DNA from 4 places in the Listeria sp. LM90SB2 genome. Region 3 is predicted to be linked to each of the others. Evidence: predicted binding sites of a transcription regulator. Region 3 holds the regulator's gene; each other region holds the start of a gene.
The links. The regulator Rex, encoded in region 3, represses fermentation and respiration genes when NADH is low (regulators of the CRP and FNR family bind a similar motif). The targets are predictions, from matches to a motif close to TTGTGAAATATTTCACAA.

Region 1 (2,210 bases), 170 kb from region 3:
AGTACGTTGACACGAGCACCGAAATATTGCAGGTTATGTGTTTCGCCTTTGTCTTTGTCTGCTTCTGGGTTAAGTGGGCTAACGCAACAGCTGATACATTGCATATCGCCGTAGCCTTCTTCTTGCATTAATTTATCATTTTCGTATTGAATGGAGGAATGTTTTACACTCATTTTCATACAATATTCTTTAAAGCTTTCTGGTAAACGAGCATCCCATAGGACAGTTAAGTTTGGTTCCGCTGAGTTTCCTAGGTTATCTAAGCAGTGTAAGAAACGATAATCTGTTTTAGTCACACGATGACGACCGTCTGCGCCCATACCAGCCATTGAAGTTGTAACGAATGTTGGATTGGAAGCGTAAAGTTCGTTGTAACCATCTGTTCTTGCAAAACGAACCATTCTTAATTTAAGGGTTAATTGTTCGATTAATTCTTGTGCATCGAATTCAGTGATAATGCCTTTTTCTAAATCGCGTTGGATATAGATATCAAGGAAAATCGGAATACGACCGAATGAGCTTGCAGCACCGTTTGCTTGTTTGATAGAAGCAAGGTAGCCCATGTAAGTCCATTGTACCGCTTCTGTTGCATTTTCAGCTGGACGTCCAAGTTCTAAACCGTATTCGTTACCTAAAACGATTAAGTCTTTAAGTGCTTTGATTTGTAACCAAATTTCTTCACGTAAACGAATGTTTTCATCAGAAGAAATCGCAATTTTTTTCAAGTCTTGTTGTTTTTCTGCTATTAAACGATCCACACCGTAAAGTGCTGGTTTTTGGTACAAGCCGATGATTCTTCCGCGAGAGTATGCATCAGGAAGACCACTAACGATATGGGAGTGACGCGCACGTTTGATATCGTCTGTATATGCTCTGAAAATACCATCATTTGCTGTAGAACGATTTTTTACGTAGAAGTCATGTAATTCTTGATCAATGGAATAGCCGTTGTCTGTTAAACATTGTTCGGCTGTTCTAAGACCACCATTCGGCATAAATGCTAATTTGAATGGTTTGTCTGTTTGTAAACCAACAATAACTTCATTTTCTTGATCCACGTAACCAGCTTTGTGAGATGCAACATTGGATACGATAGCGTTATCCATATCAAGTACGCCGCCTTTTGCATCCATTTCTTCTACTAGTTTATTTATTTTTTCATTTAGTTTCGTTGTTCTTGGTGTGCTCTTTTCTAAAAAGCTTTCATCGCCATCGTAAGGAGTGTAGTTGTCTTGAACGAATTGCCCTACACTAATGTTTTCTTGCCATGCGGTTCCTTTAAAACCATCCCATGCTTTTGTCATTATAATTTCCTCCTTCAATTGTGTTCCTTTTCACTTAAAGCCAGAAACAAGTCTTTAGAATCTTTCTTCATTGAACAGCATACTCCTTTGTGAAAACGAAAACAATATAAAACCAGAAAGAAAATAAATTTCTTTTATATAACTAGAAAAGGCTTTCAACAGCTGTGTTAATACAGTTTTTTCGAAGTAGGGCGGGAGGCAAAAGGCAGAAAAAGAAGCCTAGCTAATATGCTAGACTTCCGTTGTGTTTGCAACTTCTTCTAAAAAAGTGTCGACAATGCTGTCACGTTTGTCAACGAAATTTGGGTTGGCTCGGCTTGGATGAACGCGGTTAGAAAGAACAATTAAACTGGCTTGGTGTTTCAAATCGAGCACCATAAAAGTACCAGTGAATCCGGTATGATATAAGACAGAATCACCGCGTAGATCCCAGCCTAGCCCGCGACTTCTATTGAGACCAGGGGTATGATTTATTTGCATCAGTTGCCAAGTTTTTTCAGAAAGAATTGGAGCACCGTGTTGTAGCATGAGCGTATCTCGGAATTTGGAAAGATCGCTTAGGGTGCTAAAAAGTCCGGCATGGCCTGTGCCTGATTTGGCAGTCCAAGCTTTAAAATCATGGACATCACCTTGAATTAAACCGCGCGTTTGGTCAAGTTCGGTTGGGATGACTTGTTTTTTATTTGCGGGATGAAAACTTGTATTTGTCATACTCAGGGGTTCTAAAATATTGTTTTGGATGGCTTTTTCATAATTGCCGTCCATTTTACTAATCAAATAACCGAGTAAAAGAAAATTAGCATCGGCGTATGTGACTACGGTTCCAGGAATATTAATTTGTGGCGTGGCATACACATAACGAATAACGTCCTCTCGGTTGTTCATTGAGAAGTTAGGGATATTTTG
Region 2 (2,210 bases), 1.2 Mb from region 3:
ACGTACGGTTTGTATTCGCGTAGCACTTTTTCGACGTTCGCTTTAGTCGGATTGGCAATTGGCAGAAGCGGGAAACCGAGCGACATCAAGGATGAAACACCAATATTAAAACGAGAATGTACTGGTGAGATATGGAAAGCTACAAGCCCTCTTGGTTTGATGAAATTAAGAATACGTCGTTGGTATTTCGTTCTCCAACCCATCGAATTCGCAGAGTGAGCGATTAATTTTGGCACACCAGTTGTTCCAGAAGTGTGAGTCATATAAGCAATCATATCTTTTGGTAATTCTTCTTGTTCGCATGTGTAGCCATCTAGTGGCGCTTTAAACAATTGTTCAGCATTGATCAATCTTGAGTCTGGTAAATTGTTTAACTGATGACTTTTCTCAGAAGTCTCAGAATCAAAAAGTAACCAAGGTTGGTCAAGGCGATTAACAAAAATATCAATAGTAGACGCTGGAAGATGCGGGGAAACCATGATTGGCACGGCACCAATATAAGAAATCGCAACTGCTAAAATATAAGAATCGAATTTGGCAGATTTATATACGATTACTTTTTCTTCTTTGCGTACACCGAATTTATGTAGATGAGCTGCTTTTTGGATAATAGCCTCTTCGCATTTTTTGTAAGTAGTGTGAAGGCCTAATTCAGGAAAAGTAACAAGCTCTTCATCAAAATGGATGGGCATTTCTGGATAGCGTTCAGCAGATTTTTTGAAATTGGTATAGAGGTTAAGTGGTTCGTACTTTTTTATCGTCATATGGCGATGCTCCTTTAATATTTGATGTTGCTATTATATCACTTTGTGGAAATAATGAGGAGTAGTAATAGAAAACATTTACATCATTGTAAAAAAATCTGTAAATTGCTTTTTTTCTTATTTTGGAAAATTCGCCTGATGACCTGTAAAGATATCTCAATTAGTGATATAATATGTTAATATAATCACAAACTATTGGTCTAGGGGAAAATTTTCAAAAAAGTGGAGGTACGAAAATGAAAAAAAGGTTAGCTACAACTTTCATCATGCTACTATCGCTTGCATTAATTATCGCAGGTTGTGGCAGCAATAACACAAGCAAAAGTGACACGGAGAAAACAAAAGAAAAAGAAAAAACAGAAGTTACATCGGGAGCATCAAAAACTAGTTACACAGATCCATCCGAATTAAAAGATAAATACGATATCGTTATTGTTGGTGCAGGTGGTGCAGGAATGTCCGCAGCACTAGAAGCAAAAGCGAAAGGCATGAACCCAGTAATCCTTGAAAAAATGCCACTAGCAGGCGGAAACACAATGAAAGCCTCTTCTGGTATGAACGCCTCTGAAACTAAATTCCAAAAAGAAGAAGGAATTAATGATAGCAACGACAAATTTTACGAAGAAACATTAAAAGGTGGTCACGGAACAAACGATAAAGCAATGCTTCGTTTTTTCGTAGACAATTCCGCCAGCGCCATTGACTGGTTGGATTCCATGGACATTAAATTAAACAACTTAACTATCACAGGCGGAATGAGCGAAAAACGTACGCACCGTCCTGAAGATGGCTCGGCTGTTGGTAAATACTTAGTAGACGGTTTACTAAAAAATGTTCAAGAACAAAAAATTCCGGTTTTCGTTAACGCAGACGTAAAAGAAATTACACAAAAAGACGGAAAAGTAACTGGCGTGAAAGTAAAATTAAACAATAAAGACGAAAAAACAATTAGTTCGGATGCAGTAGTTGTCACAACTGGTGGCTACGGAGCTAATAAAGATATGATTGAAAAAGAACGTCCAGACTTAAAAGGATATGTAACAACGAACCAAGAAGGAAGTACTGGCGACGGTATTAAAATGATCGAAAAACTTGGTGGAACAACAGTGGATATGGATCAAATTCAAGTTCACCCAACTGTTCAACAAGATAAATCTTACCTCATCGGTGAAGCCGTTCGAGGTGAAGGTGCGATTTTAGTCTCTCAAGAAGGTAAACGTTTCGGAAACGAATTAGACACACGTGATAACGTTACAGCTTCCATCAACAAATTACCAGAAAAATCCGCGTACCTAGTATTTGATTCAGGCGTGAAAGACCGCGTCAAAGCTATCGCGCAATATGAAGAAATGGGCTTTGTGGAAGAAGGTAAAACAATTGATGAATTAGCCGGCAAAATCAATGTACCAAAAGAAGAGCTAACTAAAACATTAGATACTTGGAATG
Region 3 (2,210 bases):
GGGATACGATGAGTAACGAACCATGATAATTTTGTAAATAGGTCTCGAGCCACGCTAGTGTTTCGATATCTAAATGGTTGGTGGGCTCATCAAGAACAAGAATATCTTGTTTAGCAAGCAGTAATTTGGCTAAAGCAAGCCGCGTTTTTTGGCCACCACTTAGAGAAGCGATTTCTACTTCATAATCTTCTGGATAAAAACGCAATCCATTTAAAACAGAACGGATTTCTGCTTCGTAAGTATAGCCGCCACTTTCTTTAAAAGTATGTTGTAACGTATCATAATCCGTCATCAGTGCTTGGTATTTTTCTGGATCATTATAGAGTTCCGGTTCACCGAGACGAAGCTCCATTTTGCGCAAATCAGCTTCCATTCTGCGCAGTGAATCGAATACACTAAGCATTTCATCCCAAATGGTTTTAGAAGATTCTAGCCCGGTATTTTGAGCCAAATAGCCAATTTCCACACTTTTTGGTTTGGAAATAGTTCCGCCATCATAACTCATTTTGCCGGCGATAATTTTAAGTAAAGTGGATTTTCCTGCACCATTTCGCCCAACTAGAGCGATTCGGTCACCTGTTTTAACTTCTAATTTAATATTATCTAAAATAACTTCTGCACCGAAGAATTTAGAAATTTGCTGAACTTGTAATAATATCATAATCTCTCTCCTCGAACGTTCTCCCTACTAGTTTATCTTAAAAGCTAAGTAATCGCAATGAGATAGCCAAGACAGCTTGAATAAAAAAGATTGTGAAAACACTCGCATTATTTGTGATTTTAGCGTAGAATATAAAAAGAGGACTGTACCGGATATTTTGCGGGACAAAACCTTACTTGAAAGATATGAGCAAAAAGTTTGTGCATTCCTTGTGAAATGTTTATAGTATATAAGCAAGCATGTGAAAGGAAGTACAGTTCACAATAGCTTCAACTTCAGAAAAAATTAAAAGAAGAAGGGACAGAAGGCATGATGGAGGAAACAACTAAAATTCCACAAGCGACAGCAAAACGCTTACCATTATATCATCGTTACTTGAAATACTTAGATGAGTCAGGTAAGGAACGAGTATCATCTGCGGAATTAAGTGAAGCGGTGAAAGTTGATTCAGCGACTATTCGACGTGATTTTTCGTACTTTGGCGCATTAGGTAAGAAAGGATACGGGTATAACGTTTCTTACATACTCGACTTTTTCAGCAAAACACTTAGCCAGGACAAACAGACAAATGTTGCACTAATCGGTGTAGGTAACCTAGGTACAGCATTATTACATTATAATTTCATGAAAAATAATAATATCAAAATCGTTGCTGCATTTGATGTAGATCCAGCGAAAGTAGGTAGTGTTCAACAAGATATTCCAATCTATCATTTGAATGATATGGAAGAAATTGTTCGTGAAAACGGTGTGGAAGTAGTTATTCTGACAGTTCCAGCTGACGAAGCACAAGTAACGGTAGATCGTTTAATTGAAGCAGATGTAAAAGGTATTCTAAACTTTACACCAGCTCGTATCAGTGTTCCGAAACAAGTTCGTGTGCACCATATCGATCTTACTACCGAATTACAAACGTTAATCTATTTCCTGGAAAATTATCCAGCGAAAACAGAATAAAAAAACCTGTAGAAGGTAAGCAACACTTACTTTCTACAGGTTTTTTTTACGTCTTTTAAGTCCAGTGATAATCAGACCGATGCCAATACCAAAATCCATTAATGTCATGATAATTAGTATACATGCAAGCACATCATAACCATAATCAGCCACACGAACAACAACAAAATATACAAATACAAGACCAAGTGCAAAATATAAAAAACTTTGCTTTATTAATGAATTTTTCATATTATCCCCCAATAATTCCAAGACTCAAAAGCAAAACAATCGTATTCATTAAAATATGGGCACCCATCGAAACAACAATCCGTTTTGTTTTCGTATAAAGGAAACAAAGAATTAGTCCGATGACAAAATAAGTAAGTAAGAAAGAAATATCTCCGTGAAGTAATCCAAAGAAAAGCGAACTAATAACTGCGGCCACATGAATATTCGTCACATTACTTAGCCCACCAAAAATCACTTTTCGAAAGACAAGTTCTTCCAAAATCGGTCCCAAAATAGAAATAAAGATCAAGAAAATAGGTGCAGCTTTAGTCAAATCAACAAGTAACTCCGTATTGGCAGAATTACTTAACTCCCCTGAAAT
Region 4 (2,210 bases), 610 kb from region 3:
TCTTCCAAGCAAGCACGATACCGATTAATGCGAATAAAATCATTAACATACCAGCGCCAACCATGATACGGAAGCTCCAAAATGCTGTTTTAACTGGTGGGATGTAGTCACCTTCACCATATTTTTCTTCGTATTGTTTTTGCAGCGTGTTCATACCTTCCACGCTACCAGTTAATGTTCCGTAAGATAAGAAACTTAGCGCGTACGGGACATTGACTTCCCATTCGTTTTTCTTCTCTTCTGGGTTGATCTTGGCAATCATCGTCCACGGAGCTGGGTCGGCTGTATCTTCCCATATCCCCTCTGTTGCTGCCATTTTCATTGGTTGTGTTTTAACCAAGTATTGTGCTTGTGAGTGACCACTGAAAGCCACACCAAAGCCACCGATTACCGCCATGACCATTGCAATTTGGAATGATCGTTTAAAGAAGGCGACATCTTGTTTTTTGAGCATCTTATACGCACTGACACCAGCAATGAAAAAGGCCCCAGTGGCAAATGCCCCGAATATAACGTGCGGGAACTCCACAAGTAGTTGCCCATTAGTAATAAGTTGCAAGAAGTCATTCATTTCTGCGCGGCCGTTCTTAAATTCAAAACCAACCGGATGTTGCATAAATGAGTTCGCTGCTAAAATCCAGAAACTAGACATAATTGTTCCGATTGAAACAAGCCAAATACATGCTAAATGAAGTTTTTTGCCAAGTTTGTCCCAACCAAAAATCCAAAGTCCGATAAACGTAGATTCCATAAAGAATGCAAGTAACGCTTCGATTGCAAGTGGTGCTCCGAATACGTCCCCAACAAATCTAGAGTAATCCGACCAGTTCATCCCAAACTGGAATTCTTGAATAATACCGGTTACGACACCGACTGCGAAGTTAATAAGGAATATGTGTCCCCAAAACTTCGACATTTTTTTGTAAATTTCTTTCCCCTTCACGACATACAACGTTTCCATAAGAGCAACCATAAATACAAGTCCAATTGAAAGTGGTACAAATAAGAAATGGAAAATCGTTGTTGATGCGAATTGAAAACGGGCTAAAAATAGTTTATCCACCCTTTTCTCCTCCTTTTTGTGCTAAAAATTACTGCTTCGTTCCCTGATTTGTGCTTCTCTCTTAAAAATCATGTGAAAAATCGCCCAAAGTGACGCGTTCAGTTGCTCTGTAATTCACAAAGCATAATAAAATAATATGTAATCCTTATTTTTCACAGATTTAGGAACTAGTTAAGAAAGATTTTCACTTTATAATGAGTTCTATCTGGAGTATATTTTATCCTATTTTGCGACAAATTTATTTAGTACTTTCGATGTTATTTTGTTTTAGTTAGATTGTGATATTTTTCGCAATTATTATCTGGCTGTAAATGTTGGTAAGGCTTATTGCTTTTTATTTCACAATGAAAGATTTAAAAGTATGATTTCTTACAATAAGCATTAAGACCTATTCAATTTATTCCGTTTTCGTAGATCTTGGAAAAAACTTTTTAACATTTCGCTGCTTTCTTTTTCCATTAATCCTGCTTCTACTTCACACGTATGATTAAATCGGTCATCTTGGAGTAAATTCATTAACGATCCGGCTGTTCCCGCTTTTGGATCTTTGGCTCCGTAATAAACTTTTTCAATCCGCGAAAGTAAAATGGCGCCGCTACACATCGGACATGGTTCTAGCGTAACGTATAGTTCTGCACCGCTAAGTCGCCATGAATTTTGATGTTTACACGCATCTTGAATCGCAAGCAACTCCGCATGGGTCACTGCATTTTGGCTCGTTTCACGCAAATTATGCGCCCGCCCAATAATTTCTCCATCTAAAACAACGACTGCACCAATTGGAACTTCTCCAATATCTCGTGCTTTCTCGGCTTCTTCAAGCGCTTGTTGCATAAAGAAAGCTCGTTCCATCTATGCACCTCATTTCTAAAAAGTCACTCATTGTTATTTTAGCATAGCTTGGATTGGATGTAGGAATAATCTGCTCAAACTTTCACAGGAACACTTTAGTTGCTTTCGCGGAACATTTATATTACCATATATTAATACTAGGTCCTAAAACAAAATTATCAAAATATACAATCTACTTATAAAGGAGAGTCATTATGAATTCAGAAAATTTAATCGCTCCTGAACTTTATAATATTACCGACGAGATTGCTAAATTCAGTTCTGAAAAAACTGCTTTAATTTGGAAAAATGAGCA

Region 1: pflB (formate C-acetyltransferase) is a predicted target of Rex. The motif match lies at 1,323-1,340, and genes of this name have one in related genera.
Region 2: GL301_RS01960 (flavocytochrome c) is a predicted target of Rex. The motif match lies at 938-955, and genes of this name have one in related genera.
Region 4: GL301_RS13760 (cytochrome ubiquinol oxidase subunit I) is a predicted target of Rex. The motif match lies at 1,340-1,357, and genes of this name have one in related genera.

What each region holds. Positions count from the first base shown of each region.
Region 1 covers NZ_CP046449.1:1,987,947-1,990,156, reverse strand. Annotated here, with positions in the region: gene pflB (formate C-acetyltransferase) at 1-1,304, opposite strand, end outside; gene GL301_RS09840 (serine hydrolase domain-containing protein) at 1,536-2,210, opposite strand, start outside.
Region 2 covers NZ_CP046449.1:415,024-417,233, forward strand. Annotated here, with positions in the region: gene GL301_RS01955 (class I adenylate-forming enzyme family protein) at 1-764, opposite strand, end outside; gene GL301_RS01960 (flavocytochrome c) at 1,001-2,210, shown strand, end outside.
Region 3 covers NZ_CP046449.1:2,155,542-2,157,751, reverse strand. Annotated here, with positions in the region: gene GL301_RS10630 (ABC-F family ATP-binding cassette domain-containing protein) at 1-661, opposite strand, end outside; gene GL301_RS10625 (redox-sensing transcriptional repressor Rex) at 971-1,618, shown strand; partial or broken gene GL301_RS10620 (DUF4305 domain-containing protein) at 1,645-1,849, opposite strand; gene GL301_RS10615 (CPBP family intramembrane glutamic endopeptidase) at 1,851-2,210, opposite strand, start outside.
Region 4 covers NZ_CP046449.1:2,765,912-2,768,121, forward strand. Annotated here, with positions in the region: gene GL301_RS13760 (cytochrome ubiquinol oxidase subunit I) at 1-1,063, opposite strand, end outside; gene tadA (tRNA adenosine(34) deaminase TadA) at 1,445-1,915, opposite strand; gene mbcS (acyl-CoA synthetase MbcS) at 2,110-2,210, shown strand, end outside.